3 regions of the Shouchella oshimensis genome follow, and region 3 is predicted to be linked to each of the others. Evidence: riboswitches for the same ligand, from Rfam matches in the RefSeq annotation. Region 3 holds a riboswitch; each other region holds the start of a gene.

Region 1 (7,369 bases), on a different contig from region 3:
CAGGTAGCTCCCCTTCAATTAACGTACTCATCGGTGTTAGTTGATAGGTGATGTTGTCTCCATAAGATTCGAGAACGGTTTGAATACTTGCTACATAATCACTTACGCTTGGTCCCTCTGTTCCAATCGGAATGATTGTTACATCTACAATCGCCATTTTTTTCTTCCTCTCTTTTTTAATTCTTCTTATTCGGTGTGGGAACTCTTTTTCTGCTAATAACCCGTATGAGGTAATAGCTGCTAAGAGATGCATTCGCTCGGGTTCGCTAGTTGTAACATATCGCTGTAAAAAAGCTGATACTGGCAAAATGTATCGCTTTAGCCAATGTTTATTGAGTCGTTCCGTAAAACAAGCAGGTACAATTGCGCCATAGGAAGAAATGGCTAAAGCTGTGGCTACATCTAGTCTTGCCAGAACCAATAGAATGCTACCTAAAAGTACGCTTGAAAAATAAACAACAATCACATTCGTTGAGCAGCCACGATTTACAATCGATGCCTGTTGGATCTTTCTTAACCTCACTCGAGTGATTAAGCCCTTTGAACTAAATACTTTATGTTCAGCTCCATGATATTTGCGCAACTTCTTTGGGAACAGAAAGTGCATGCCAAAAGCCAAATATAAAAGTGAATAAAAAGGGAGACCTGTCATTTCCCATAATACAGGAGGCAAGATGATGCCTCCCAGAACTAATAATGTCAAGATCACAAAACGGTTGGTAAACTGATAAGCAATTCTTTCCCCATCTTTATACTCGTTTTTAACGAAATAGGCTCAACCCATGAAGTAAGTTCCCCCTTATGATGGCTAGCACAGGCTACATAATGGTTTGTCATATAAAAAACCCCTGCTTGGAAAGACATGCCTCTAATGAACATACGAGCTTACCTCAATCTCTTCTACCCAAAAAGGGACATTACTTGCTTCACCAAATGTTGGGTCTGAGAATGTTGCATCCTGTTGTTCAAGTGGCGCATGTTGGGCCCACGTATGTAACAAAAATACTTCTAGATCTTCATAAGACACATCATCAGACTCTAGCTCAATAATAAGAGTGCCACGATTGCCAAGACTTTTGTTTTCATCTAGTTCATTAGGGAAGGCTACAATCCAGCCGTTATCTACCTCTACTCCATCGGCTTCATACAATATTCCATCTGATGCGTGTAGCTCTACACTTAGACTCTCGACTGCCCCCGTCACCCCGATATAGTCATCACCAAACATGCCGTCAGCTGGCATAGCTCGCCACTGCCACGATAACTCAACAGTAGATGCCATAAGTGATCCCGACCAATCGATGTTATCTTGCAAATCAGCGTTAGTCACTTCATTTGACTGATCATTTTTCAGATAGAAATAACCACCAACCGCCATTACAATCATTAAAAGTGCTGGTAATAAAAAAACGATAAAATGATTGCCTCGTGTCTTCATCCTTTATCCCCCAGATTTCTTTGTGTCTCTACGTTACCATGAATACATAATAAGCGAAAGAAAACACTCAAAAACCGCCAGTTCTTATGACCGACGGCGATATGCGGAGTGGTTAACGGGACCCGCTCCATTACCAATTGAAAATCCTTCTTTAATGGCACAAGTAACAAAGGCTTTGGCGGTCTCAACAGCATCAATTATATCTGCTCCCTTAGCTAGTTCTGCAGCTATAGCTGATGCTAATGTACACCCTGTTCCATGTGTATTCGCCTGATTTATACGTTTCTGTGAGAAGTGGGTTAGATTCTGTCCATCATATAAAAGATCAATGGATTCCTCTCCAGGCAGATGACCACCTTTTAATAAGATGTTGGATGCCCCTAACTCATGCAATTGATAAACAGCCTCTTCCATCTCTTGAACGGTTTCAATAGGAGCCGTCTCCAATATTCGCGCTGCTTCAATTAGATTTGGTGTAACAACTGTAGCCATTGGCCATAATGTTGTTTTTAATTCATGGATAGCCTCTTGCTTTGTCAGCTCAGAGCCAGTAGTTGAGCCGAGAACTGGATCAATAACGAGATTGTTATATCCATAAGTAGAAAGCAACTCTGCAATGATCTGAATATGCTCGGCTGATACGAGCATCCCTGTTTTTACAGAATGTGCGCCAATATCACTCAAAACTGACTCTAATTGTGCTCGTAATGCTTCTAATTGTACGGGAAATACAGCTTGAACCCCTCTTGTATTCTGAGCAGTAATGGCGGTAATGACACTCATGCCATACGTATCAAGCTCTTGAAAAGTTTTTAAATCTGCCTGTATGCCAGCTCCTCCACCACTATCCGATCCTGCAATGGTCAATACTTTTGCGAGTGTCATATGCTCACCTCTTTTATGAAAAACGTTCTGGTTCAAAACGATCTAATGAAATGAAAGGCAGTTGACGTACAGCTAGATCTGCCACTGCTTTAGCAGTAGCTGCACTTAGCAGAATGCCATTGCGGTAGTGTCCAGGATAAAAGATAACTCGATTTGCTTGCTGTAGCCTACCAATTAACGGGTACCCATCTTGAGTAGCTGGACGCAAACCTGCCCATTGATGAAATGGTTTAAGTTCTTGTAGAAAAGGTAGCATATGATGATTCCAGTTTGTTAATCGATTAATGCCTTTTTCCGTTACTGTTGTTTCGAATCCAGCAATATCTTCAGAGGCACCATTCACAAGTGTTCCATCAGCTTTTGAGACAAGATAGCCTTGGCTCGAATAAAGAATATGCTTGATTCGTTCTGGCACAAGTTGATAGGCACAAATCTGTCCCCGAATTGGGTAAATTGGAAAGTTTAAAGAGAAGACATCTTCGTATTCTTTTGCCCATGCCCCAGAAGAGATAACGAGTTGATCTGCTTCAAATTCTTGTCCACTTTTAGATGTTAAGCGAATACCTGATTCCCATTCTTCAAGCTTAATATGCTCTAAATGATCGTAAAGTTCCACGCCAGATCTTTCGCATGCTTTTTCTAGCGCTTTTACATAATCCGGTGCATAGACATGACTTTCTTCTGGATAGTGAATCGCACCAATCACTTCACCAGATAACTCAGGTTCAAGTTTTTGGGTAGCTGATTGATTTAGTATAGTAGCTTCTACACCAAATTCCTTTTGCCATCCTTGACGAGAGGATAAGGATAAAAGGTCAGCCTCATGGTACACACAATGAAGACTTCCTGATTCGGTATACTCAAATTCAAGACCTGAAGCTTTTTTTACATCAGCCTGCCACTTAGGAAATAGCCGCAAACTTGATAAACAAAGGCGAAAGAAATCATCCGGGTCCTCTCCGATTTCGGAATAAGGTGCGAGCATCCCCGCAGCTGCCCCAGAAGCCTGCCCACCAAATGATTTAATTTCTAGAACAGCCACTTCTAGTCCACGTTGACGTAATTCAAAAGCAGTGGCGAGTCCAATTACCCCGCCTCCAAGAACGATCATACGATCTGCCATATAACTCACACACTCTCTATTTAACGATAAATGATTCTAGTTGACTGCTTGCTGTTGCGTACGGTTTTTTAGGAATTCGTCCAGCCTTATAAGCCAGGCGTCCAGCTTCTATTGCCAGCTTCATTGCTTGTGCCATTCTTACAGGATCCTTTGCTTTTGCTACTGGTGTATTCATCAGAACACCGTCCACACCAAGCTCCATCGCCTGTGTCACATCACTTGCTGCACCTAGGCCAGCATCTACAATAATTGGTACATTTGCTTCCTCGACAATTAAACCAATATTATATGGATTCAAAATACCAAGACCTGTACCTATTGGCGATCCACCTGGCATCACCGCAGCTGCCCCTGCCTCTTCAAGTCGTTTTGCCAAAACAGGATCATCTGATGTGTACGGTAACACCGTGAACCCTTCTTTTACAAGAATCTCTGTAGCTTTTAGTGTTTCAATTGGATCTGGCAGTAATGTTTTTTCGTTTGCACTAATCTCTACTTTTATCCAATCACTAATTCCAGAGGCTTTGGCGAGTCTTGCAATTCTTACAGCCTCTTCTGCATTACTTGCTCCAGACGTATTCGGCAGATACGTAAAAGCCGTAGAATCCAAATGCTGCAGAATCGCATCCTCACCTGGACTCTCCAGATTCACTCGACGAATGGCAAACGTTAAAATCTCAGCTCCCGCCGCTTTAATCGCCTCGTTTTGTACAAAAGGGTTCGGATATCTACCTGTTCCTAAAAAAAACCTCGACGAAAACTCTCTGCCTGCAATAACTAACGAATCATGCTTCACATTAACCGCCTCCTACAAAATGAACCAATTCAATCTTCATACCATCAGCAATCTTTGTAGATGATCGTTCCTCTTTAGCAATAATCGCACCATCTACTTCTGTAACAACAAGCTCGTGATCTAATTGATAATGATCAACTAGCTCTTCAAGAGTCTGAACCTCAAGTGAGACCTGTTGTCCATTAACTTGAACGGTCATGTCGTCGCCTCCTCCATCAGGTTAATAATCTCTTCACAGCGTGCCTTTACGTCATCAGCTTCTACAATCTCCGTGATCATACAAACTCGTTTAGCACCGGCGTCCATCACTTGTTTAAGATTATGTCGTTTGATCCCACCAATTGCTACATATGGAATGCTAATTTCCGCTTCAATTTGTTGAATATACGAGGTTGTAACTGGATCAACTACGTCTTCCTTGCTATTTGTCGGGAATATTGGACCGACACCGATATAATCGGCTCCTCCCTTTTCAGCTTGTATAGCCTCATCTATTTGATGAGTTGAGATTCCAATGACCATATCTGGACCAACAATTCTTCTTACTTCATCCAGAGGAAGATCGTCTTGTCCAACATGAATTCCATCAGCACCTACGGCAAGAGCCACGTCAATATGATCATTTACGATAAACGTAACACCATGTTTTTTGGTCACTTCACGAAGCTTCCTAGCTTTTTTAAGAACGTCTATTTTGCTGCTTTTTTTATCTCTAAGCTGAACGATGTCAACTCCTCCAAGAATTGCTTGTTCCATCACATTCACTAACTCTTTTCCGGGGTGAAATTCTTCCCCTGTTATTGCATATAACCGAAATTCCTTCATGTATAATCCTCCTAATATCGTCAAAAAGCCGTACTCCTGCGTTAGGAGTACGGCTACAAAGTTAATAAGCTTAGTTAGTCGACTTTCCTACGCTGGATAATCCAGATCAGGTACGAGGGTAAAAGGAAGATCTCCTGATTCTCAGCCACAAAATGGCACCCCTAGTCTATATATAATTCTACTTTCAGTATGACAGAAAACCGTTCTCTTGCAAAGTCATATGCTAGTATAGCTTGAAAACGGAGCCATCATTGGTATTCATGAGCTTTTGTTTATTAGAGCCAGTTAAGATCCATTTACCATCATCAGATAAAACAAGCGGCTCTTGATGATCCACATGCCCTAAATTTGTATATGAATCGTCATTTAGGTCATAGGCAAGCAGTTCAAACCCATCCTTATAGGATACATAATCAGCTGAATATTGAGGTCGTAAATAATAGAAAATGTCATGTAATCCATCAAAGGCATATGATGTAATCCACCATTGTTCCGAAAATGTATTTAAAGCTTGGAATGGTTAATGAACCTAGCTTTTTCATTCCATCCGTGAATTCGTAGAGAATTTCATTTGCATGAATTTCCTTGTATTTCACTAAAACAGACCGATCTTGATACAAATTCGCATGGTTAGAAAAGTCCCGAACCATAACCATCAGTAATTTTGGATGAACTTAGTTCATATTGTTTTAATGGGGCTTCAATAGACGGAATCATACTCCAGTTTAAATAAGATACAGAATCCGGAGAAGACCATTGCAAATAGCTACTCTGAATGCCTGTTTTATCAATCGATAACGGATCCAACTGAATATGATATACCTCTTGTTTCCAATCAGGTAAAAAAGCGACAGCCATAAATTCAGCTTCATCATACGGACTCCAATAAATCGAGTAATCATCTGCTTCAAGTGTTGGTGTGCTACTCACCTCACCATTTGCATTTAGAATAATTAGTTCGGCTTGATCTTGATCGTTTAACGTTTGTAGCGCAAATCGTGTATGATTGTAATTTGCATCTAAACGATGAAAGCTTTGGTCATCAGAATATAAAAGCTCATCATCCCCTGTAAAAATGTCGTGCCTATACATCTCAAACGAGTCTTCTCCTGAAAGAAGATACAGTATGGTTTGATTATCAAACCATCCTATCACTTCTAAATCCCCTTGTTCTTTAGGCTCAATTGGATGAAACTTTTCCCCTTTTACCGAGCTATTTGCCAAATCAGTAGAATCAGCATCCCCTTGACAGCCAGTTACCAAAACGAACAACACTAAACCGGCACATACCTTTTTCATGAATTGGCCACCTTTTATCTATCTCTATGCTTATTATGACATGTCAGCTTTCTTTCCCTCAACTGATTTTTCGGCACAAATGAAAAAAAGCTGAAGGTGACATGTAATGTCCCTTCAGCTTGCGCAAAACTACATGGAGATAAACCTAGACCCAGCAATACCTGGATTAGTCATTTCTTTTGGATTCAGAATTTCATTCAGTTCTTCTTCTGAGAGAATTCCTCTTTCAAAACAAATTTCTCTTACCGGTCGACCCGTTTGAATGGCTTCTTTTGCAATTCGAGTCGCAACCTCATAGCCAACATGAGGATTAATAGCTGTTACGATTCCAACACTACCCTCAACTAAACCTAAGCATCTTTCCACATTTGCTGTAATGCCCTCGACTGCAAATTCTCTAAATACTCGCATTCCATTATTCAAGACGGATAGAGATTGCAGTAGATTAAAGACTAAAACAGGCTCCATTACATTTAATTCTAGCTGCCAAGCTTCCGATGCTAAACTAATCGTATGGTCATTTCCAATCACTTGAAAAGATAACTGGTTAATAACCTCACACATCACAGGATTCACTTTTCCAGGCATAATTGATGATCCTGGCTGTCTTGGTGGAAGATTAATTTCGTTGAAGCCAGTACGTGGTCCTGAGCTCATTAATCGAATATCGTTTGCCATTTTCGATAGGTTAATCGCAAGGATTTTAAGTGCACTTGAAACTTCTGTATAAGCATCTGTATTTTGAGTAGCATCCACTAAGTTCTCAGCCTGACTAAAAGGATGACCTGTAATTTCTGCAAGATATTTCGAGACTTTTTCAATATACTCTGGAAGTGCATTTAATCCAGTACCAACAGCTGTTGCCCCCATGTTAACTTCATACAAGTGACCTACAGATCGTTTGATACGATCTAAGTCCCTCATCAGCACTCGTTTATATGCGCCAAATTCTTGTCCTAAACGAATCGGAACCGCATCCTGTAAATGAGTTCTTCCCATTTTC
Region 2 (7,369 bases), on a different contig from region 3:
GGAAGTATTCGCTGTACTCTTCAAGAATCTCTTCGTTTCTTGGACGATAATAATGCTCAGCAGCAATTCTTTGCCCTTCGTCCGTATAAAGGTATTCAAGGTAAGCTTCTGCTACTTCTCTTGTGCCTTTTTGATCAACATTTTGATCAACTACCGTTACTGGCGGTTCTGTTAAAATACTAATTGACGGTGCAACTATATCAAACTCATCTTCTCCAAGTTCTTCAGTTGAAAGGATCGCTTCGTTCTCCCATGCTAAAAGTACGTCCCCAATGCCACGTTCAACAAATGAAGTTGTTGCCCCTCTAGCTCCTGAATCTAAGACAGATACATTCTGATATAAGTCACCAATGTATTGTTGTGCGGCTTCTTCTGATCCGTATTCTTCTTCTGCCCAAGCCCATCCAGCTAAATAGTTCCAAGCGAGCTCCACCTGATGTTTTTGGATTAGGTGTGACGACTTCAACATCATCACGAATTAAATCATCCCAGTCATTGATATTTTTAGGATTACCTTCTCGAACCAAAAATGTAATCGTTGATGTATATGGCGTTGAATTATCCGGAAGTCTCGATTGCCAATCCTCAGGTATAAGATCACGTGACTCATTTAATACATCAATATCATAAGCTAATGCAAGGGTCACAACATCAGCTTGCAATCCGTCAATGACCGATCTCGCTTGGCTACCTGAGCCACCATGTGATTGATTAAAGGTTACGGTTTGACCGGTCTCCTCTTTCCAATGTTCTGCAAACACCTTATTATAATCATCATATAATTCTCTAGTTGGATCATAGGAAACATTCAAAATTTCTACAGCATCGCCTTCACCCGCAGTTTCATCACCTGAACCGCACGCACTTAGCACTCCTAAAGATGCTGCAATTGATGTTAAACCAATAAGCGTTTTTTTCTTTCTATTATGATTTTTCAATGTTTTCTCTCCCTTTAAACCATATTTAAATAAATAATTGCTGTGTAAAAATTAGCGAGTGAACCTTGTCTTTTCGGTGGCATCAATTTGTGTGATTTGATCGTTATGAATTGTAATTAAAACAGTGCCATATTTGATACTATTAATTTTCTTCTCGATCTCATCGATCTTAATTGGATCCGTTTGTGCCATCATTCAGTTCCTCCTTTTAATATATTATTAAGTATAGTGGTTTAGTAGGCTTTAAGAACAAAAATAAAAGGCCTCCACTAATAACCACGTTACTAGTAAAGGCCTTCGGTTGTCCGATCAGCACATATAATGTTTTATAGTCATATATTATCCATGCTTTTCCGATGTGTCAAGTGTATTTTGTGAATCATTTAAATCATTCCACTTTTCGAGGGTATAGGCCATCTCCCAAAAATTAAGTTCATATTGACTGCTAATTAAAAAATGCTCCTTCATTTGATCCCTTTGAGTTTGAGTTGATTGCTCGGCAATTCGGTCTAATCGATTAATTTGTTCATACGTTAATTCTTTAAAGTCATCTCCCCCATATGTGTGAATCCAATCCTGGTAGATCGGTTCAGCAGGTGAACATCCCTGTAGCAGCTCTCCTATTTCATGATAAAGCCAATAACAAGGAAGTAACGCAGCAATCGCATCTCCTATCTGACCTGTGTAGGCAGCCCTATAAAGATGCGATGTATATGCATAGGCTGTTGGGGATGGTTTAAATGCCCTCTGATCATCAAGAGTAATACCTAATCTTCCTGAAAACTCTTGATGAAGGGCCATTTCTGCCTCGTAAGAGCCCTGAGCATGAATAGCTAGCCTATTTGTCGTTTCAGGGTCATGAGATTTCGCCGCAGCTAGCGATTGAACACGAGCAAAGTGAGATAGATAATAAGAATCCTGCATCACATAATACTTAAAAGCTCTAAGTGGCAACGTTCCATTTGCTATTCCTTTAATAAATGGATGCTCAAAGCTTTTTCTCCAAATGGGGTCTGCCTCATTGCGAATGTGTGCTGTAAATGTCATGTGAAAACGCTCCTTTTCTAATTAAGAATTGGTATAGCGAACATCCGTATTATCAAATAACGGAAACAGATCGGCTAGCATATACGTCGCCAAAGGTGCCGATACTAATACAATTAAAAAGATCAAATCATAGTAGGTAATACGAGTTTGATAATAGTAGGTTCGTTGTTTTACTTGCATAAACCGCTTCGCTTCCATTGCTACGGCAATACGCTGAGCCCTGCGAATACTTTGTGCAAGCAGAGGGACAGAAAAAAATTGAAGCTTTTTATAGACTCCTTTTAGCCCTTTTTCAGGAACCGCTTGTCTAATCACCATTGCATGGCGTAACGTTTGGAACTCTTCAATCATAATTGGAATAATACGAATGGAAGCCAAAAAACTATAAGCGTATTTTGACGGAACCTTCAACTGTTGCATCAACGAATAAAATAAAAGAACTGGCTTGGTTGTTAATGCAAAGATCATTCCTAAGATAGCAAAGGCCAAAGCACGAAACCCTAGGTGAACACCACGATAAAAACTCTCCTCTGTCACATGAAAAATACCCCATTTAAACCACGTTGTATCACCACGACCAAAAAAAATCATGGAGCTGGCAGACGAGAAAAAAACAAGGATAAACGGTGCTGAAAAGAGAAGCAAATAGCGTAATGGATGTCCTGAGAAGACAAACAATAACAAGCAAAATACAGCAGTTAAATAAACCAGATGTGTGGGGTTATGAATAAAGATCATATAAGCAAACAAAAGAATAGACAAAATCAATTTTATACTTGGGTTTACATGAGTGATCCATGTATCCTTTGTTGCATATAAAGCTGTCACTAGCTGTTCACCTTCTTTTGATCCACGATCGCTTCTTCCTCAAACAACACCCCATGCTCTACAGTCCAAACCCTTGTCGCAAAATGTGTTAGAACGTCCATGTCATGCGTCACCATGATAATGGTGATGCCTTGCTCTCTGCACGATTCAATCATCTCTAAAAGAGCAAACGTATTTTTGGCATCTTGTCCAAAAGTCGGTTCATCTAATAATAAGACGGATTGATCCTTCACAATGGCTGTAGCCACACTTAGTCTTCTTTTTTGTCCTACAGAAAGTTGATAGGGGTGTTGTTCCTGCTGCTTACTCAATGAGAATGAGTCTAGACAATTTTGTACAATGTGTTGAATTTGTTCAGCTGGCTTTTGCTCTTGTTTTAATGTAAAGGCAATTTCATCAAAAACTCGATTCGTTACAAATTGATATTCAGGATTTTGAAAAACAAAGCCGACAGTGTCACTAATTAGGTTCTTCTTCTTCACTTGTGTTCCATGTAGAAAATATTTGCCGTCATGGTTTAGGACATTCATCAAACCAAGTAGCAATGTACTTTTCCAGCACCATTTTTGCCTGTCACACAAATCCACTCTCCAGGATAAACCTTAGCATCCTGTACGTTTAACTTCGCTTCTTTTCTGCGCAGAACTTGGAATGTATCTAACTTAATAACAGGTTCATTATGTTGTTGAACTAGTAATTGCTTTGACCAATCCCTTGAAGCAACATACTCCTGCCAAACGCCTGGAAACCAGATACCATAGTCTCTTAATGTTTCTTTATACGTAGAAAAAATGTGCTCAGTTGTACCATCAGCTATAATCTGACCCTCTGTATCTAAAACAATAACTCGGTCCACAAAATCGAGCACATGATCAATTTTATGTTCAACAATAATCACCGTACGATCTGCTGCAACAGATTGTATCGTCTGCCAAATCTGCTCTGTACCTTCTGGGTCAAGCATGGCCGTTGGTTCATCAAAGATTAATGTAGATGGTTGAAGGGCCAGGCACAGATGCAATAGCTAAGCGTTGTTTCATACCTTGGGAAAGCTGAGATATTGGCGTGTGTACATTTGTAAGTTCCAAACCCACTTGCTTAAGATAGGCTACAATCTGACTGTGCATCTCTTCTCGCTTCACACCTAGGTTCTCCAAAACAAAAGCGATTTCCTCATCAACATAAGGCATGCAAAACTGACTATCCGGATCCTGAAAGACATATCCCCAAGAATCCGGTTGGGTTAGCTCATCGTATTTAAGTGGAAGTTGAATAGCTCCTGGTACTAAACCGGTTAAAACTTGAAGAAGCGTAGATTTCCCGCTTCCACTTGGTCCAAGGATTAACACTTTTTCACCTTCTATGATTTGAACACTTAAATCTTTAAATAACAGATTACCGCTTCCAGGAAATGTTAAGCGTAGGTTTTTCACTCCCGAAATCACTGATGTCATCTGACCACTCCATTTCTATTTCTCAAGAGTTTCCAGATCTGCTTTTGAGGATGGTCTGAGCAGATCCGTCACACCAGTTTTCTCTAATGCTTTGACAAGATAATAAGCAAAAACACCGGCAATTAAAATACCACTTAATGTCCTTAGTACTAACACAAGAGTTAAATTCCAACCAACAAGATCAAACATATACCCTCTGTTCCAATCCATAATAAAAGATCCCCCTGCAGATGCCGCTCCAGCTAGTGACGTAGTCATTAATGAGAAACTTTTGTAGAAGAAGAATGCAAATACAAGTTCTGCTCCAAGTCCTTGCATCACTCCATAGATGAGGACTTCTAATCCATACTGTGAACCCACGATAAACTCACCGGAGGCCGCTGCAGTTTCTGCAATTAGAGCCACTCCTGGTTTACGAATAATTAAAAATGCAACGGTTGCCGCGATAAACCACATTCCATACATAAGCTCGTTGATCTGCAATGGAAACAGCTTTAAACTATCATTTACTGGCCCCCATAGTCTGTAAACAACGGCAAAAACGACTGCGATAATAACCGTTACCAAAATGTCTGTTAATGTCAATCTCTTCATCAAGTCATCCCTCTCGTTCATCATTTCCCCAGTGACTCAAAAAAAGAAGCCACTCCAAAATTGGAGTGGCTTCTTCGTTATTGTACACACTTGCCCCAAAAGCAAATCGTAAATAGAAGAGTCGACTCCACTTTCCTACGCTAGTATTATCTAGATCAGGTCAAGGGTTAAGGCAAAAGCCTCTCTCAGCGTACGCGCCCCTAGTGGAAATAACGTTATATTGTTTGTACGGTTTTATTTAAACATAATTTTCAAGCTGCGACAATACTTTTTTAGGATAGTTTGTCTAAAACGGCTTCAACTTCAGTGAGCGATTTAATTTCAAATGTTGGTTCAACATCTTCAGTCGTTTGATTCCGTCGATTCACCCAAATAGATGAGATTCCCGCTCGCTTCGCACCAAGAATATCTGTCATTAGATTATCGCCAACCATAACAACTTCTTCATTATTTAGCTCCATTAATGATAAGGCATGCTCAAATATACCTTTATCCGGCTTGCCTTTACCGTAAGCACCGGAGATTACAATGTGGTCAAAATACGGAACCAATTCAGGCGTAAGCTCTAACTTAATATTTTGTAAGTCAGGAGATCCATTTGTTAATAATAAAAGCTGATAGTTTTCTTTGAGTGCGTCGAGCACCTCAAATGTCTCTTCATAAACAATTGGATTCTTCCGACGTTCCAATGGAAAACGTTCAGAAAGTTCTTTAGCTAGCTCCTTATTGTCTACCCCACATTTTTGCAGTCCTAGATCCCATGACGCATAACGATAGCCAGGAGCTAACTCTTTTAATTTCTGAAACTCTTCTTCTCTATCTTGAAAATTAGCCCAGAGACCTTCAAATGGATTAATACCAATTAATTGAGTAAATGAAAATGTTTCATAAGAAGCGTACAACTTTTTTGCTTCTTCTCTTACTGCATGTTCTAGTTCTTCAACTTCAATACGATTATCGTGTTCATGGGCATATTCACAAGTTGCTGTGAAAGCCTTTTGAACACTTTTTTGATCCCATAAAAGAGTATCATCTAAATCAAAAAAAACAGCTTTAATCATCAAGGATTCCCTTTCTGTATTACATTATATAGTTCTTCTCATTTTTTCTGTTATTTTACTTCGTGTGTCCAATTAAATGGATCCTCAATTCTTCCTTTTTGGATTCCAGTTAACGTTTCATACAATTTTGTAGCAAGTGCACCTGTTTCACGATTATTAATCAGAGTTTGTTGACCTTTCAAGCTAAGCTCTCCAATTGGTGAAATCACTGCTGCAGTACCTGTTCCAAATGCTTCTTCTAAACGATTTTCTTCAATAGCTAAAAGAACTTCATCAATTGAGATTTTCCGCTCTGTAACTTGTACATCCAAGCTTTTTAATAATTCTATGATCGATTTACGTGTTACACCTTCAAGAATACTACCACTTAATGCTTGGAGTGATTACTTCTCCATCAATTTTAAAGAATACATTCATGCTTCCTACTTCTTCAATGTATTTCTTTTCAGCACTATCTAACCACAGTACTTGTGCTTGTCCATGCGCAGTTGCTTTATCTTGGGCTTTATAAGCAGCAGAGTAATTTCCCGCTGTTTTCGCCATACCTGTACCACCTAATGCGGCTCTTGTATATTCATCTTCAACATAAATACCAACTGGTGCAATTCCTTCTTTATAATAAGAGCCTACTGGTGATAGGATAATCATAAATTTATACGTAGCTGATGGAGCCACACTCAAGTTAGGTTCAGTTGCAATAATAAATGGGCGAATGTATAACGAAGTTCCTTCATATGTAGGAATCCATTCTCTATCTAATTTTAATAACTCTGATAAGTAATCAATAACAAGCTCTGGATCAATATCAGGAATACTTAAACGATCGCTTGAACGATTAAGTCTTTTAAAGTTTTGTTCAGGCCTAAATAAAAGAATTCGTTCATCGTCCGTACGGTAAGCCTTAAGCCCTTCAAATACAGTTTGTCCGTAGTGATAAATCATCGCTGCTGGATCTAGTGTTAGGGGTTGATAAGGTATAATTCGTGGACTGTGCCAGCCATTTTCAGTTGAATAATCCATAATAAACATATGATCAGTAAATGTTTTACCAAACTCAAGAGTTTCAGGATCTGGCTTTGTTTTATGGTGCGTTGCGGTCATAATTTCTAATGTTTGATCAGACATATTAAGAAACTCCCCTTTTATCCACAATTATTACATTGTTATGAATCTATTATAACATGTTCGCTCACTTTTTGAATGAGCCTTATCCCTTACTCTCTTTCATATAATTTCCAAGCTCCATAATCATCGCTCCCATTCGCTCGATTTGTGGAGCCACAATTCTTTTTACACCTTGATTGGATAATTCTTCTGACGTTACTTTCCCAACAGACACAGCCACAACATTATTCTCAAATAACTTTAACAGATTCTCTTTTTTATGATGCTTGATTGCTACCTTAAATAACTCCCTAGCTTGAATACCTGTTGTGAAACAAATCGC
Region 3 (7,369 bases):
TGAAATTAAACAATATATAGATAACTTAATTGAGCTGCTGAGACTAAATCTAAAGCATAATCTCATAGGTGTCTACTTACATGGTTCCTTGGCGACAGGTAGCTATTACGTTCCAAAAAGTGATATGGACATACTTGTTGTAGTATCTGATGCGCTTTTACCTGGAAAAGCAAGAGGGCTTAATCTTGCTATTGCTCATTATTCTGATACACGACCCACTATAGGAAATATTGAGCTTTCTATTATCACAGTATATGTAGCAAAAAACATACCAAACCCCATACCTTTTGAATTGCATTATAGTTCGTTTTGGCATGATCGAATCTTAAAAGATGATGTTCAATATAAAGGAAATCAGTTCGATACAGATTTAATTGTACATTTATTATTTGTTAAACAGAAGGGTTTCTGTTTGTATGGTCAACCTATTGATAAAGTATTTGGCAATGTTGATTGGAATGATTTTATGGCTTCTGTAATAGATGAATTTAATTGGACATTAGAAGATCAGAATATTCTTGATTCACCTTACTACAGTATTTTAAACATATGTCGTACATTGAGATTACGCAGTGAAGGTGTGCATAGAATTTATAGCAAGGATGAAGGTGGGGAATGGGGGCTTAGGTGTCTTCCAAAAAGATTTAATCCTTTAATTCAGCGTGCTCTTAATGTGTATCAATCAGACAATACTATTAAAGAAGTAGATATAAAATCAGGCGGAGTTAAGTGGGGTAGAGACGAATTATTAGCATTTAGAGACTTTGCAAAACAAAATCAAGGTTTTCATCGTAGCAACTAAATGAATGAGAGGTAACTATGATGATCATTATTGATTCAGAAGAACTAGACCCGATGGTGTTTAAGCTTTTATCATATGCAACATCTACTTCTAAAGTTAGAGATGAGTATGACCTATATGTACATAACCCTCAACGGATTCTGTATGGATATGAAACGAATGGTTTCCTTGTTAGATGCATCGGAATAGAAATCATCGATCCAGATGAATGCGAGATTAAGCATATCGCTGTGGCTGAAGAGCAGCGGGCAAGAGGAATTGGTAAGAAGATGATTAATTACATTAATAGAGAATATAAGTCGATCATTGCTGAAACAGACGAGGACGCAGTCGTTTTTTATGAAGAATATGGGTTTACAGTATTAAGTCCTGGCGCGGTATATCCTGGAGTTGAAAGATTTAATTGTAAGTTTAAAAGGTGATTTTTCATTTGGGATGTTTATAGAAATTTCAGCATGCAAGGATAGATTATTGCGGGAAGAAGAATAGAGTTTAAGGAACAAGATCTACTAGTCTATCTATTTTCAAAACAAAGGAGAAGCTTATGATATCAGAGTTGATAAACTCAGAATTTAGTAAGTGTAAAGAGTTGCTGCGCAAATAAGGTCAACTAGAAGCAAGAGCTGTCATAGAAGGCGTGAACCCTGGACGAGTATTTGTTGATAATCCTGAAAGGCCGGCAACTGGTGTGGTTTGGCTGCATAATAATGATGGGTTTATCTTTTTTGGAGATGAAACGAATGAGTGTTTTAATAAAGAATTAAACGATTTTATTGAATCAGTCATTAAGCCAGAGGCAAAAAAAGTTGGTTTAGACTGGTTTGAAGCCATAGGTAATCATCAAGGCTGGAATAAAACATTCGAGAACGTGTTTAGTAACCATTCACTTGGAAGTTGGAATCAGAGAGTATACATGTTACATAAAGAAGAGTTCACATATAAAAACATTGCACCAATTGAAGAAGGCTATTTGATTGTGAAGATAGACAGTGATCTTCTTAGAAACAAGACTCGCGTCATTTCGAATCTATCTTTTTTAGAAACAGAAATAATGGAGTTTTGGTCTTCGTCGGAAAGGTTTTTTGATAATGGGATTGGTTATTGTGTGATACAGAATAATAAAATCGTTAGCATGTGTTATTCAGGCTTTGTAGCTGGCAATGTGCACTGTTTGGGCATTGAAACATTAAAGGAGCATCAGGGAAAAAGGTTAGGTCAAAACGTTGCTACCGCCTTAATACATGATTGTCTACAATCGGGGATCATTCCTTATTGGGACTGTATGGAAACGAACAAAGCATCTAGTGCGATTGCTGAAAAACTAGGATTTAAGAATGTATTTAATTATACGGGGTATGATTTTTCTTTGAAGTAATTTGTACATGCTATTTCACTTTATAATAACCTCTGCAAAAAACGGAGTTCGATTTGATGGAAAAAGGTGGTGGTACTCACATTGGATAATCAATATGTTATGGGATGGGGAACACTTGCATTAATAAATGCAGGGTTAGCACAAGGTAAAAACAGAACAGGACTTAATTGGTTTTTGCTTTCTTTAGTTTTGGGACCTGTGGCTACATTCATTTTATTATTTGTGGAGAAGAGAAGTAGTAACTAATAAAATAATCCAAATAGACTTTACGTAGCAATCAATCTACTATATAGTAAAACCAAGATGAAAATATAACCTAAAAAATTCCAACAATTCAAAGGTAAATTAACAATTTCATATTTTTAATGCACTAGGGGTGTTATTTAACTGAGATGAGTACAAACTCAAACCCTTTGAACCTGAACTAGTTAGAACTAGCGTAGGAAAGTGTGAGCACGAATACATATTTGAAGTGGATTCATTTACTATGTATTTACTTGTTTGCGCAACATTCCTACGGGAGTGTTGCGCATTTTTATTTTCCAAAAAAATGATAGGAGTGGTTATGATGACTAGAACGGTATTAGTTACAGGTGGTAGTAGAGGATTAGGTTCAACGATTGTAAAAACATTGGCTCACCAAGGATTTAATGTAGTCATTAATTATAATAAAAGTAAAGATGCCGCAGAAAAGCTTGTGTCTGAGATTGGTGAAGAGAACGCGATTGCTATTCAAGCGGATGTAACAAAATGCAATGAAGTAGATCAATTGATAAAAGAAGCTACAGCATATTTTGGTCAAATAGATGTGGTCGTTAACAATGCATTAGTAGACTTTAAATTTGATCCAAGCAAACAGAAGTCATTTACAGAACTGACGTGGGACGATTATCAAAAGCAAGTGGATGGTATCTTGAATGCTGCCTTTAATATCGTTCAAAGTGTCGTACCTCAATTTATTGAAAGACAAAATGGAATGATTATAAGCATAGGTACCAATCTATTTCAGAATCCTGTTGTACCCTACCATGAATATACAACAGCTAAAGCTGGGCTAATCGGTTTTATGCGTAATGTCGCTTCTGAACTAGGTGTACATGGAATAAAAGCCAATGTCGTTTCAGGTGGATTATTAAAAACCACTGATGCCAGTGCTGTTACGACACCAGAGGTTTTTGATTTAATTGCTCAGTCAACGCCATTAAAGAAAGTCACTGAACCTCAAGATGTAGCCAATATGGTCGCTTATTTATCATCGGAACATGCAACGGGTATTACGGGTCAGAATTTCACGGTAGATGGCGGATTAACTATGAATTAATTGAGGTGTAATCACATGACAAAAACCAAAGAAAAACAATTGCACATAGGGGTTTTACTATATGGTTGTGGCCATCATCAAGCATCCTGGTTAATGCCCAATTCAAGCGTTGAACGGATAGGGGACATCTCTTATTATCAATCTTTAGCTCAATTATCGGAGAAGGGTTACTTTGATGCGGTGTTCTTCGCAGATAATCATTCATTTCAAGGGAACGATTCTAGCGAAATGCCAGCATTTTGGTTTGATCCGATTGTGAATCTAACCGCTATTTCTCAAGTCACAAGTCACATAGGATTAGTATCAACCATCTCAAGTACCTTTGCTAATCCTTTTACAGCGTCACGACAATTATTAAGCTTAGATCATCTAACAAAAGGACGCGTGGGGTGGAATTTGGTGACATCGATGAGGGATGTAGAGGCATTAAATCATAGCATGAATGAACTCCCTTCACACGATGAACGCTATGAAAAGGCAGACGAATTTGCAGCTCTTATGAATAAACTATTTCTTTCATGGGAATCTGAGGAGTTTGTACATAATCGAGAAGAGGGAGCGTTAATAAATCCTTCAAACATCAAGCCTTTTCATCACATTGGTGCACATTTTAACGTACAAGGTCCGTCTACTACGCCAAGAAGCCCACAAGGTAGACCTGTGTCCATGCAAGCAGGCGCATCTAAACAAGGTATTGCATTAGCCGCTAAATATGCCGATGCAGTCTATTCAGTGTCATGGAATCTAAAGCAAGCAAAAACCTTTCGCAAAAAATTAGATGAGCAGGTTAAACAAAGTCAGAACAGTCATAGACACATTAAAGTATTACCGGGATTAGTCACATATGTTGGCCGCACGTACGAGGAAGCGCTTGAAAAGAAAGCAGAATTAGATGAGCAATTACCTATTGAGACGGGGTTAAAACAATTGAGCTTTTTTACACAGCAAGACTGCTCTCATTGGGAACTGGATAAAGCAGTGCCGCCATTACCCCCAGTAGAAGAATTTACAGGTCCTGTTGGTCGTTACGAAACCATACTCGAAATGATAAATGATACACAACCAACCGTAAGAGAATTAATAGGATATCTGAGTGCAGGCGGTGGACATCACACACTGATAGGGACCCCTGAGCAAATAGTCGATCAGATGCAAGTCTGGTTCGAAGCGGGTGTCGCTGATGGATTTAATTTAATGCCTCCTACATTACCTGGTAGTTTAGATGACTTTGTTGAACTCATTGTTCCTGAAATGCAGAGGAGAGGCATCTTTAGGAAAGAATATGAAGGACAGAGCTTTCGGGAACATTTAGGATTAAAAGTAAATGGTTTGTAGAACCTTGAAATGGTGATTACTTGCCCTGTATAGTGGATGTGACGTAGAACACGCAATCATTGGAAAGATTTCTGGAGAGGATTGACTACACAATAGAAATGAGATGATATTTTATGGAGAAGTTTAAGATTGGAGATATGGTAGAAACAACGGAAGGTAGTATGCAACATATCCCCGGTACAGTGGTGTATCTTGACCAAGAAAATGAAAAGTATCTTGTCCGTTTTGGAGGATCTCAACAAATGTACTATGCAGAAGATGAAATTGTGCTATGGGGAACATGAACTAATATGGAGGAGGGAAGGATGTTTGCACTCGGGCGTCCTTCTTAATTCTTTACAATTGGATTATTGAAGCTTATGCTTTGATCATATTTGAATTTAGAAAGGGGCTGCAAATTCAGCTCTTTTTTTGTTTGAGCGAAAGAGGAGGTTACAATGAAAAACTATATTCTTATGATATCTGGAACACTAATCATAGCATTGAGTATTACTCTCTTGGCAATGCCACATTCTATCGCTGATGGTGGGATTCTTGGAATAGCACTATTAATTTACTACGCTATTGGGGTACAACCATCTATTGTCGTTTTTGGGTTGTTCGTTGTGATTATGCTTGCGAGCTATAAATTTTTATCGAAATCTGTCATTTTAAAAACGCTTGTGACTGTGCCGTTGCTATCCTTCTTCACCTATCTAACTGAACCATATGGAATCAAATTGGAGGACCCATTAGTTGCAGCCATTTTCTTTGGTCTTGTGTCTGGAGTTGGTTTTGGTTTAGTGATCTATTCAGGGAGCTCTGTAGGAGGCACTTCGACGATTGCGTTAATGCTAAAGAAAAAATTTGGCTTGGATGTGATTTTCACTGCCTTCATCATGGATGTGATCGTTGTATTAGCAGGTGTCCTAATTATTGGTGTGCTTAATACGTTGTATACAGTCATCGCATTATTTATTGGTAAAGTAGCAAGTGATTATGTCATTGGAGGTTTAGATAGTAAGAAGGCATTTATCATTGTATCAAGCAAAAACGATCAGATCGCCAAAAAGGTCGTAACAAATCTAGCTTCAAGTGCGACCTATATTAATGGAAAAGGTGTTTATGCAAATCAAGAGCAACAGATGTTATACATTCTCGTCAAAAATCATAGAGTGATGCAGTTAAGAAGAATTATTAATGAAATTGACCCTCAAGCATTTGTTGTCGTTAATAACGTGAAAGACGTCTCTGGTGGGACTTTTTTTGGTAATGCAAATTCGTGATTTATGATCAAAGTGAATCTCTAGATCAATGTCATATATACCCAGCCTATGGTTGGGTTTTTGTATTCTTTTAGGAACTATTAATGCACTCAATATCTACAGAACTCTTAATGATGCAGGATTTTTTCTTTTTATATGGAAAGAGTTAGTGAAGTAGTACATAGAAAAGGGGAATAATCATGACATCTGACATACTGCAACAAAACAAACAAAGTTGGAATACAGTAGCTCATCACTTTAATGGTATAGATGCGTTACCAAGCTATGGACCGTTTGCTCAAACGGATGATGAACTCCAATTATTTGAGGATATTAAGGGTAAGAAGGTATTAGATATAGGTTGTGGAAGTGGCCATTCCCTTCGCTACATGAGTGATAGGGGTGCCAATGAGTTGTGGGGAGTTGATTTATCAGAATCACAACTAGAGGCAGCAAGAGTCACATTAGCAGATGTCGAAGCTCAATTACACTGTGCAGCGATGGAAGAAGAAATTGGATTGCCAACAACTTATTTCGACTGCGTGTACTCTATTTATGCTATAGGTTGGACGACTGAACTAGCAGCAACCTTCAAACTCATTTATTCCTATTTGAAGCCAGGTGGTTACTTTATCTTTAGCTGGATCATCCCCTGTATGTTCATTTGAAAAGTGAACAGGGACAAATTTATCTTCAAGGATCCTATCAAGATGAAGGCACGATCACGTATCAAAGGTTCAAAGGCGAAGAAGCCCCAATGACGATCCCAAAAAGAAAGATGAGTACGTACATAAATGAATTAATTAAAGCGGGATTTACGATTGAAGCTGTCATAGAGAGTGATGTACCAACGGAGCTTGATTCAGTTGAAGCAGAGATTTTAGATACATATTACTCACTGTATAAAGCAAGGAAGTTTCCGAGTACGATGATTATAAAGGCGAGGAAATAGAAATAGTTAAATTGGTCTCTTATGGAGGTTTATCATGCAAATAGAATTCGTAAAAGTTGAAGTTCTTCTGCCCGAAATAATTATTGAGAAGGTCAGAGATGAATTGAATAATGCGGGGTTTCTAAGAGTCGGTTACTACGATCATGTACTTTCTTATAGCCATGTGAATGGGTATTGGAGACCATTGGATAATTCTATACCGTATAAAGGGAAGAAAGGCATCGTTTCTTTTGGTGAAGAATGTAAAATGGAGTTCAGATGTAAATATAAGGATATAAAAAGAGTCATATCAATAATTAGGTCTATTCATCCGTATGAGGAACCAATCATTAATGTGATG

Evidence for each region. Region 3 has a riboswitch for thiamine pyrophosphate ahead of NDM98_RS22700 (3-oxoacyl-ACP reductase). Riboswitches for the same ligand answer to the same signal wherever they lie in the genome.
Region 1: it holds a riboswitch for thiamine pyrophosphate, as region 3 does, so the genes downstream of both, thiE (thiamine phosphate synthase) here and NDM98_RS22700 (3-oxoacyl-ACP reductase) in region 3, are expected to answer to the same signal.
Region 2: it holds a riboswitch for thiamine pyrophosphate, as region 3 does, so the genes downstream of both, NDM98_RS02750 (ECF transporter S component) here and NDM98_RS22700 (3-oxoacyl-ACP reductase) in region 3, are expected to answer to the same signal.

What each region holds. Positions count from the first base shown of each region.
Region 1 covers NZ_JAMQJY010000006.1:47,809-55,177, forward strand. The annotation lists gene NDM98_RS24390 (MTH1187 family thiamine-binding protein) at 1-157, opposite strand, end outside; partial or broken gene NDM98_RS24395 (DUF1385 domain-containing protein) at 284-652, opposite strand; gene NDM98_RS23695 (hypothetical protein) at 706-837, opposite strand; gene NDM98_RS21780 (hypothetical protein) at 869-1,438, opposite strand; gene thiD (bifunctional hydroxymethylpyrimidine kinase/phosphomethylpyrimidine kinase) at 1,523-2,323, opposite strand; gene thiO (glycine oxidase ThiO) at 2,337-3,446, opposite strand; gene NDM98_RS21795 (thiazole synthase) at 3,463-4,242, opposite strand; gene thiS (sulfur carrier protein ThiS) at 4,244-4,441, opposite strand; gene thiE (thiamine phosphate synthase) at 4,438-5,067, opposite strand; TPP riboswitch at 5,135-5,240, opposite strand; gene NDM98_RS24785 (YqgU-like beta propeller domain-containing protein) at 5,291-5,548, opposite strand; gene NDM98_RS21810 (YqgU-like beta propeller domain-containing protein) at 5,698-6,366, opposite strand; gene aspA (aspartate ammonia-lyase) at 6,496-7,369, opposite strand, start outside.
Region 2 covers NZ_JAMQJY010000001.1:487,963-495,331, forward strand. The annotation lists partial or broken gene NDM98_RS02725 (sulfate ABC transporter substrate-binding protein) at 1-905, opposite strand, end outside; gene NDM98_RS02730 (YezD family protein) at 990-1,133, opposite strand; gene tenA (thiaminase II) at 1,278-1,985, opposite strand; gene NDM98_RS02740 (energy-coupling factor transporter transmembrane component T family protein) at 2,007-2,813, opposite strand; gene NDM98_RS23790 (ABC transporter ATP-binding protein) at 2,813-3,394, opposite strand; gene NDM98_RS23795 (hypothetical protein) at 3,343-3,834, opposite strand; gene NDM98_RS23800 (ABC transporter ATP-binding protein) at 3,791-4,267, opposite strand; gene NDM98_RS02750 (ECF transporter S component) at 4,283-4,861, opposite strand; TPP riboswitch at 4,977-5,073, opposite strand; gene NDM98_RS02755 (HAD family hydrolase) at 5,134-5,922, opposite strand; partial or broken gene NDM98_RS02760 (branched-chain amino acid aminotransferase) at 5,973-7,047, opposite strand; gene NDM98_RS02765 (uroporphyrinogen-III synthase) at 7,130-7,369, opposite strand, start outside.
Region 3 covers NZ_JAMQJY010000007.1:60,186-67,554, forward strand. The annotation lists gene NDM98_RS22680 (aminoglycoside adenylyltransferase domain-containing protein) at 1-802, shown strand, start outside; gene NDM98_RS22685 (GNAT family N-acetyltransferase) at 820-1,224, shown strand; partial or broken gene NDM98_RS22690 (GNAT family N-acetyltransferase) at 1,347-2,177, shown strand; gene NDM98_RS22695 (hypothetical protein) at 2,259-2,423, shown strand; TPP riboswitch at 2,540-2,640, shown strand; gene NDM98_RS22700 (3-oxoacyl-ACP reductase) at 2,746-3,498, shown strand; gene NDM98_RS22705 (LLM class flavin-dependent oxidoreductase) at 3,514-4,833, shown strand; gene NDM98_RS22710 (KOW domain-containing RNA-binding protein) at 4,947-5,117, shown strand; gene NDM98_RS22715 (YitT family protein) at 5,271-6,098, shown strand; partial or broken gene NDM98_RS22720 (class I SAM-dependent methyltransferase) at 6,278-7,029, shown strand; gene NDM98_RS22725 (YqfO family protein) at 7,064-7,369, shown strand, end outside.